2 regions of the Alicycliphilus denitrificans K601 genome follow, and region 1 is predicted to be linked to the other one. Evidence: predicted binding sites of a transcription regulator. Region 1 holds the regulator's gene; the other holds the start of a gene.
The links. Region 1 encodes FNR, which switches genes on or off when oxygen is low (the NO sensors DNR and NnrR bind a similar motif). Its sites were predicted from a motif close to TTGATNNNNATCAA; they were not measured.
Positions count from the first base shown of each region.

Region 2: the regulator FNR is predicted to act here: its motif matches at 2,520-2,533, upstream of ubiU (ubiquinone anaerobic biosynthesis protein UbiU).

Region 1 covers NC_015422.1:1,173,242-1,177,955, reverse strand. Annotated here, with positions in the region: gene hemN (oxygen-independent coproporphyrinogen III oxidase) at 1-1,146, opposite strand, end outside; gene fnr (fumarate/nitrate reduction transcriptional regulator Fnr) at 1,317-2,060, shown strand; gene ALIDE2_RS05620 (hypothetical protein) at 2,095-2,382, opposite strand; gene ALIDE2_RS05615 (FixH family protein) at 2,470-2,748, opposite strand; gene ccoG (cytochrome c oxidase accessory protein CcoG) at 2,808-4,250, opposite strand; gene ccoP (cytochrome-c oxidase, cbb3-type subunit III) at 4,335-4,714, opposite strand, start outside.
Region 2 covers NC_015422.1:1,378,085-1,382,798, reverse strand. Annotated here, with positions in the region: gene dnaJ (molecular chaperone DnaJ) at 1-34, shown strand, start outside; gene ALIDE2_RS06580 (PEP-CTERM sorting domain-containing protein) at 249-914, shown strand; gene ALIDE2_RS06575 (tryptophanase) at 988-2,358, opposite strand; gene ubiU (ubiquinone anaerobic biosynthesis protein UbiU) at 2,557-3,678, shown strand; gene ALIDE2_RS06565 (U32 family peptidase) at 3,702-4,607, shown strand; gene ubiT (ubiquinone anaerobic biosynthesis accessory factor UbiT) at 4,627-4,714, shown strand, end outside.

The sequences.
Region 1 (4,714 bases):
GCACATCAGGGCCATGATGACCGCGCGGCGCACCAGGTCGTCCCTGGTCAAGGCCAGGCCTCGCACTATGGGCAGGTGCCCATGGTTGATCGCGTCGTAATACTCGTCCAGCGTCTTGACGTTCTGGCTGTACGTTGCGCCCACCCGCCCGATGGCGGAAACGCCAAGCGCGATCAGGTCGCAGTCAGGCTGGGTGCTGTACCCCTGGAAATTGCGGTGCAGCCGCCCCTGGCGCTTGGCCACAGCCAGGGCATCCTCGGGCAGCGCGAAGTGGTCCATGCCCACGTACACATAGCCCGCATTCATGAACACGTCGATGGAGCGCGCCAGCATCGACACCTTGGCCGAGGCCATGGGCAGCTCTGCGGAAATGATGCGCCGTTGCGACTTGAAGCGTTCGGGCAGATGGGCGTAGGCATACAGCGCGATGCGGTCGGGCCGCAGTTGCGCCACCTGCGCCAGGGTCCGGTCGAAAGACTCCGGCGTCTGGCGCGGCAGGCCATAGATCAGGTCCACGTTCACCGACTCGAAGCCCAGCTTGCGTGCGCTCTCGATCAGCGCGAATACCTTCTCGGCAGGCTGTATGCGATGCACCGCCTTCTGCACCTCGGGATCGAAATCCTGCACCCCGAAGCTGAGCCGGTTGAAACCCAGCTCGGCCAGCAAGGCAAGCCGCTTCTCGTCCACGGTGCGAGGATCCACTTCGATCGAATACTCGCCCCCTGGCACCAGCACGAAGCTGCGCTTGAGCATGCCTATGAGTTCGCGCAGGCCGTCGTCAGACAGGAAGGTGGGCGTGCCGCCGCCGAAATGCAGCTGACTCACGTGCTGCCCCACGCCGCAGTGCGCGGTGTGCAGGTCGATCTCGCGGCTCAAGTACCGCAAATAGACCTCGGCCCGCTCCGGATGCCGTGTAATGATCTTGTTACAGGCACAGTAGTAGCACAGGGATTCGCAAAACGGAATATGCACGTAGAGGGACAGGGGCATCGCCTTGGCCGCCGACCCCACGCGACGCTGCTGCAGGGCTAGGATGTACTCCTTTTCACCAAATGCCTCCACGAAACGGTCTGCTGTCGGGTAGGAGGTGTAGCGCGGCCCAGGCACGTCAAAACGACGCAAGAGCTCTGTTGTAACGACTGTCATGGTGGGATTCCTTGCATTTGCGGCGTACTGTGCCGTAGAGTCCCCAGGGCGTTCTTGATGTTGATCAAGCACCCATGCGGTCCGGATGGGGACAATTGACTTTGGATCAAAGTCTTCGAACGATCCGTGACATTCCATGCCTCGACGGCGTTCAGATGTAAGCTCGCGACATGAATAGGGTTTCCACACATTCCAACCTGCAATCCATCAAAGTTGCCTGTTCAAACTGCAACTTGCGCGAACTGTGCATGCCCGTCGGGCTGGATGAGCAGCAACTCAAGCGCATCGATGACGTCGTCGCCGTGCGCCGCAAGGTCAAGCGTGGCGGCACGTTGTTTCGCAACGGCGAACCATTCGCATCCCTGTTCGCCATTCGCACGGGCTTCTTCAAGACCTGCGTGGCCACGGAGGATGGACGCGACCAAGTGACGGGTTTTCAGATGGCCGGAGAAATCATCGGCCTAGATGGCATAGTGAACGATCGGCACACCTGCGATGCCGTGGCCCTGGAAGACGCCGAGGTCTGCGTCATGCCGTTCGACCGCATCGAAGAACTGTCCCGCGAAGTCACCGCACTGCAAAACCATGTGCACAAGATCATGAGCCGTGAGATCGTCCGCGAACACGGCGTCATGCTGCTCCTGGGAAGCATGCGGGCCGAGGAGCGCCTTGCCGCCTTCCTGTTGAATCTGGTGCAGCGCTTGCATGCGCGGGGGTTTTCCCAATCGGAACTGGTGTTGCGCATGACGCGCGAGGAAATCGGCAGCTACCTGGGCCTCAAGCTCGAAACCGTGAGCCGCACCTTCTCCAAGTTCGTCGAGGAGGGCATCGTGGAGGTCAGGCAACGCCACGTACGCATCGTGGACACCGATGCCCTGAAGCGCATCGTCAATAGCCAGCAATCCTGTCTCTAACCACCCTCACCCAGGCTGCAGCCCCAGGCCCATGTCAGGGCATGTATTTGGCACAGTCGAGCGGCCTCTCGCCCTCCGGTACCGGACAGCGATTGAGCTCGAAGGGGGAGAGCGACAACATCGTGGTAAGCATGCTCGACGCCATGATGATGGCCCAGAAAACGAAGAACGCTACGGTGTAGACGCCTTGCCTCGAAAGAGTGACGGGCTGGTCGAACCACTGCAACGCCTCGGGGTCCACGAAGGCAAACACGACCATCTCCATGACCCCCGCCATGAGAAAGGCGGGCCAGGCTATCCACATCAACCTCTGCTTCCACATCAAGCTTGTCTCCTTGTCATAGTGACAGCCTAGCACCATGCCCGGCGCAAGCAAAGTGCCATCGTCTCCCTGATTCCCCTTAGGACCTCAGCGCGGCTGGTCCTGCGCGGGCGTGGCGGCGTGGTTACGCCCTTTCATTGCGGGTGTCATGCCAGAGTCCGCATTCTTCAGCGTCTTGTTGATGTCCAGGCCACGTTGGTAGTAGTCCTCCGCCAGCACGGGGTCCGGCCGGGAAAGCGCAAGCCAAAGAGTGACGAAACCGGCAATGACCACGATCACCGGGCCTGCGATGATCAGCCACACATGGCCGTACCTCCACCAGGGCTGCGGCTCGGGGTCTGCATTCATTGGTCCATCTTTCGACATCGTTACGATCTCCGTGCCCCTTCCGGGGCCATGCAAAAACTCGGTACGGATCCGCGCCCTCAGCGCGGGACGAGGAATACGGATTTCTCCGCCACCTGCCCTTTGTTGCCCTGCGCCTGGATATCGAAATACACCGTGTGCGAGCCCGGTGGCGCCGACCCGTAGGGGATTTGCAGGCGCACAGCAACCCAGCGGGAGTCCGCAGGGCCGATATCGACCTCGGACTCGGAAGCCACCTCCAGCCCTGGCAGCCCACGCGCGCTGATGACATAGCGCTGGGCCCCTTCGGTGGCATTCATGATCTGCAGCCGGTAGATGTTCTCCAGCTTGCCCCCAGCCACGATGCGCGAGAGCGCCGCGCGGTCGCGCACCACGTCCACCTTGAGAGGCGTGCGCACCACCAAGCTAGCGAGCATCCCGATGCAAAGCACAATCAGCACGCTGGTATAGAACAGCACGCGCGGACGCAGCACGCGTTTGAGCATCTGCGACTGGGTCCAGTGGTTCTTGACGCCGTTCTGCGTGGAGAAGCGGATCAGCCCCCGCGGGTATTTCATCTTGTCCATCACGGTATCGCATGCATCCACGCACAGGCCGCAGCCGATGCATTCGTACTGCAGGCCATTGCGGATGTCGATGCCCGTAGGGCAGACCTGCACGCACAACGTGCAGTCGATGCAGTCCCCCAGGCCCTTGGCCTTGTAGTCGACGCTCTTGGTGCGCGGTCCGCGGGGCTCGCCTCGCTCGGGGTCGTAGGTGACGATCAGCGTGTCCTTGTCGAACATCGCGCTTTGGAAGCGCGCGTAGGGGCACATGTACTTGCAGACCTGCTCGCGCAGATAGCCTGCATTGCCATAGGTCGCGAAACCATAGAAGAACACCCAGAAGATCTGCCAGGAGCCGTGCAGCACCAGCAGCTCGCCGCCGAGTTCCCGGATCGGCACGAAATAACCCACGAACGTGAAACCGGTCCAGAAGGCCACAGCGACCCAGATCACCTGCTTGAGCGATTTCTTCCAGATCTTCTCGAAGGTCCACGTCCCGTTGTCCAGGCGCATGCGGGCACTGCGATCGCCTTCGATCTTGTGCTCGATCCACATGAATATCTCGGTATAAACCGTCTGCGGACAGGCGAATCCGCACCACAGCCGCCCCGCCACTGCCGTGAACAGGAACAACGACAGCGCCGAGATGATGAGCAGGCCGGTCAAATAGATGAAGTCCTGCGGGTACAGCACTAGGCCGAAGATGTAGAAGCGCCGCGCCCCGAGGTCGAACAGCACCATCTGGCGCTGCCCCCACTCCAGCCAGGGCAGGCCATAGAAGACCAGCTGCGTCAGGAACACCATCGCCCAGCGCCAGCGCGCGAACACACCGCTGATGGAGCGGGGATAGATCTTCTTCTGGGCTTCGTAAAGCGACACCGTCTCAGGCTGCTGGCTCTCCGCTGCAACAGGAGTAATGGGTATCACCTTGCGTGGCCTGTCTTCGGCTGGCTTCATGATGGGATCTCGTGGGGGAAGTACAACTTCCAGAAAACAAAACGGCCGGCACCCTCGGTGAGGGAGCCGGCCGCAGAGCTGGCGTCAGCGAGAAGCGCCGGCCTTGTGGGACAAGCCCCAGACATAAGCCGTCAGCACGTTGATCTGCGCGTCGGTCAGCTTACCTGCCTGTGCCGGCATTTCATTGGTCTTGCCGTTGTTAATCATAGCCGTGATGGCGGCCTCGCCCCAGCCGTGCAGCCAGATGTCATCCGTCAGGTTGGGGGCTCCCAGCGCCGCGTTGCCCTTACCGTCCATGCCGTGGCAGGCAGCGCAGGCCGCAAACTTGGATTTGCCGAGCGAAGCCCTGAGCGAGTCGTGCGGGCTGCCCGACAGACTCAGTACGTAATGCGTCACGTTGCGCACGTCCTCGGGCGATCCGACCGCGGCGGCCATGGGCGGCATCACGCCCACGCGCCCGTCGT
Region 2 (4,714 bases), 200 kb from region 1:
CTGGACCGACAGGCTCAAGAGCTTCTTCAGCTGACGGCCACCCTGCAAGCGCAGAAACGGCACGCATGGCGTGCCGTTTTTCTTGAGGAGTGACCGGCGCCCCTCCCCCAAACTCCGAGGGTAATTTGTCGAGAATTTTTACATCACGTATCAATCGATTGGCACGGCCCATTGATTTTCAAAGCCTTTTTTATTTGGCATGAAAAATGCTTTTTGATACACGCCTGTAATTTCGACCCGATACAACCATGAAAACCATTGCCGCCCTCGTACTCGCCCTGGCCTCGGTTGGCGCCCAGGCCGATGTGGTGATCACCAATACCTTCAACGGCACCGGCATTCAGCCCCTGGGCGAGCCGGACACCACCACCTATGGCGAGGTTTTCACCACGCCCGATGCCATCAACACGGTGCTCGACAGTTTCAGCCTGATCTTGCAGTCCCTGAATGCGAGCACAAGCCAGCTGTACGCCGGCGTGGCCACCTGGGTCAATGGCGGTGCGGGCACGTCGCTGTTCACCTCTTCCGTTTTCAGTGGCAATTTCACGGACTGGACCGAGGTCGTCATCGGCACCGGCGGCCTCTCGCTCACGCCCGGCCAGCAATACGTGGCCTTCTTCAGCGCCTCGGGCCTGTTCGATGGCTCCAACGCCCTGGTGCAAGTGGGCCTGAGCGACGATGCCAACACCCTTGGCATGTCCTGGGACAACGCCAACGGCGGCAGCCCGCTGCATCCCAACTGGAATGGTTGCCAGGCATGCTCCTACCAACTGGCCGGAACCATGGAATTCAGCAACCCGGGCAATCAGGTGCCCGAGCCAGGCAGCATGGCACTGCTGGGTCTGGGGCTGCTCGGCGCCGCCGCAGCCCGGCGCCGCAGTCCGGCGAAGGCGCGCGTGCCCGAGCAGGTCTGACCCCCAGGCAGCGGCGGGGGCCTTCCCGCATCCGCTGCCGATATAGCGAGACAACGCAAGGCGCAAAGAGCCCTCACACCCACGCGCACTCGCAGGTGAAGTGGCGCAGAAACCGGGGCTGCCTGGTGATCCTCACGCCGCGGATGCCCGCGGCCTTGGCCTTGACCTCGGCGATCACCTCGGCCGCGTAGTCGAAGTGGCTTTGTGTGTACATGCGGCGCGGGAAGGCCAGGCGCACCAGCTCCATGCTGTGGTAGGTCTCGGTTCCGTCCTCCAGGCGCTTGCCGAACATCACCGAGCCGATCTCCACGCCGCGGATGCCGCCCTCCAGGTAGAGCGCGTTGCACAGCGCCCAGGCCGGGTAGTGCTGCACGGGCATGTCGGGCAGCACGGTGCGCGCGTCGATGTAGACGGCATGGCCCCCGGTGGGCTTGACAAAGCCGACCCCGGCCGCCTCCAGGCGCTCGCCCAAATATTCGGCGGTACGCAGGCGGTAGCGCAGGTAGTCCTCCTGCAGCCCTTCCTCCAGCCCCACGGCCAGCGCCTCCAGGTCGCGTCCGGCCATGCCGCCGTAGGTGGGAAAGCCTTCCATCATGATCAGGTCGTTCCTCACCTCGTCCAGCCATTCGTCGCTGCGCAGGACGATGAAGCCGCCGATGTTGACCATGCCGTCCTTCTTGGCGCTCATGGTCGCGCCGTCGGCGTAGGAGAACATCTCGCGGGCGATCTCGCGCACGGGGGTGTTCTCGTAGCCGCGCTCGCGCATCTTGATGAACATGGCGTTCTCGGCGAAGCGGCACACGTCCATGATGAAGGGCTTGCCGTATTGCTTCAGCAAGGCGCTGTAGGCACGGATGTTGGCCATGGACACGGGCTGGCCGCCGCCCGTGTTGTTGGTCATCGTGAGCATGCCGAAGGGAATGCGGCCGCCTTCCTTCTTCAGCAGTGCCTCGGCGCGGTCCAGGTCGATGTTGCCCTTGAACGGGTGGATCGTCGCGGGCTGCAACCCCTCGGCGATGACCACGTCCACGGCCTCCACGCCCATGTATTCGAGGTTGCCGCGCGTGGTGTCGAAGTGGCAGTTGTTGGGCACCAGGTCGCCCTTCCTGCACACCGCCGTGAACAGCACCTTCTCGGCCGCGCGGCCCTGGTGCGTGGGCACGAAGTGCGCCATGCCGGTGATGTCCTGGATCACCTTTTCGAGACGGAAGAAGCTGCGCGCGCCGGCGTAGCTCTCGTCGCCCTCCATGATGGCGCCCCACTGGCGCGCGGACATGGCGCCCGTGCCCGAGTCGGTGAGCCAGTCGATGAGCACGTCCTCGGCGCGCAGTTTGAAGATGTTGAGATGGGCCTCTTCGAGCAGGCGTTCGCGCTCAGCGCGCGTGGTCATGCGTATGGGTTCGACGCTCTTGATGCGAAACGGCTCGATGAGGGTCTTGGGCATGGTCTGTCGCTCCTGGGATGTATGGTGGATGCGCGAAGGTAGTCCCGCCCCAAAAACCATGGTGTCGGTCTTTTCCAACACCGGTGGAAAAAACCGCCGCGACCGCGGCATGCACCCATGCCCATTTCCAATGGGATACATCGGAAATACACCGCCTGCCCTTGACAAAAATCAGCTTGTGGTCTTTTGCATCGTCCTATGGTGTGCGGCCTGCGGGGAAACGCCCGCACCAGAACAGCACCGGAACCCGCCGTGAACGCCCTTGCCAGCCCCTCCTCAGCCAGCACCATCGATACGGCCGCCAGCGCCGCCCCTGCCGCCCCCGAACTGGTCTGCCCCGCCGGCAGCCTGCCCGCGCTCAAGGCGGCCATCGACGGCGGCGCCGACTGCGTCTACCTGGGCCTGCGCGACGCGACCAACGCGCGCAATTTCGCCGGCCTGAACTTCGACGAGGCCGCCATTCAGAACGGCATCGCCTATGCCCACGACCGCGGCCGCAAGGTGCTGATGGCGCTCAACACCTACCCGCAGGCGACCAACCCCGCGCCCTGGCGCTCCGCGCTCGACCGGGCCAGCGCCTGGGGCGTGGACGCCATCATCCTGGCCGACCCGGGCCTGATGCGCTACGCCAGCGAGCGGCACCCCAACCTGCGCCTGCACCTGTCGGTGCAGGGCTCGGCCACCAACCACGACGCCATCAACCTGTACCACGCGCAGTTCAACATCCAGCGCGCCGTGCTGCCGCGCGTGCTGTCGCTGGAGCAGGTGCGCCAGCTGGTCAACCGCACCAGCGTGGAGATCGAGGTCTTCGGCTTCGGTAGCCTGTGCGTGATGGTGGAGGGGCGCTGCGCGCTCTCGTCCTACGCCACGGGCGAATCGCCCAACACGCACGGCGTGTGCTCGCCGGCCAAGTTCGTGCGCTGGCAGGAAACACCCCAGGGGTTGGAGTCGCGCCTGAACGGCGTGCTCATCGACCGCTACGGCCAGGGCGAAAACGCCGGCTACCCGACACTGTGCAAGGGGCGCTTCGACGTGGGCGACGAGAGCAACTACTACGCGCTGGAGGAGCCCACCAGCCTGAACACGCTGGAGCTGCTGCCCCAGCTGGTCAAGATGGGCGTGCGCGCCTTCAAGATCGAGGGCCGCCAGAGGAGCCCCGCCTACGTGGCCCAGGTCACCAAGGTCTGGCGCGAGGCCATAGACCACTGCATGGCGCAGGGCCACCTGTATGCGCCCAAAACCGCCTGGATGGCCAGCCTGGACCAAGTGGCCGAAGGCCAGCAGCACACGCTGGGCGCCTACCACCGCCCCTGGAAGTGATGGACATGATGGATAAGCCGATGATGAAGCTGGCCCTGGGCCCCCTGCAGTACTACTGGCCGCGCGAGACGGTTTTCGAGTTCTACCAGGCTATTGGCCAGACCCCGGTGGACATCGTCTACCTGGGCGAGGCCGTGTGCTCGCGCCGCCACGAACTGCGCCAGAGCGACTGGATGGACATCGCGCGCATGCTGCAGGGTGCCGGCAAGGAGGCCGTCATGTCCACCATGGTGCTGCTGGAATCGACCAGCGACGTGGCCGACATGCACAAGATCGCGCGCGACGAGGAGTTCCCCGTCGAGGCCAACGACATGGGCGCCGTGCACAACCTGGCGGGCAAGCGGCCCTTCGTCGCCGGCCCGCAGCTCAACATCTTCAACGCCGACACCCTGGCCTGGATGGCCAGCCTGGGCGCGCGCCGCTGGGTCATGCCGCTGGAGATGCGCCAGAGCGACCTGGCCGTGCTGCTCAAGGACAAGCCCGCCGGCCTGGAAACGGAAGTGTTCGCCTATGGCCGCATGCCGCTGGCGTTCTCGGCGCGCTGCTTCACGGCGCGCCACTACAACCTGCCCAAGGACGACTGCGGCTTCCGCTGCATCGAGCACCCGGACGGCCAGCTGCTGCAGACGCGCGAGAAGGAGCCCTTCCTGGTCATCAACGGCATCCAGACCCAGTCGGCGCGCGTGCACAATCTGGTGCTGGACATACCCGCGCTGCGCGCGGCCGGGGCAGACATACTGCGCCTGTCCCCGCAGTCGCAGCACATGGACAAGATCATCGCCGCCTTCGACGCCGCGCGCCGCGCCGAGCGGCCGGACCCCGCCACGCTCGCCAACATGCGCCCCTTCATGCCCGAGGCGTCCTGCAACGGCTACTGGCACGGCAAGCCGGGCCTGGACCTGATCACGCCGGCGCCGGCCATCGCCTGAACCACGAGGAACACACGCCATGAACGCGACCCCACCCGCCCCCTTCACCCTGCCGCGCCCCGTGGGCGCCGTGCTCGCGCGCCTGCCGGCCTACCCGGGCTCCATGC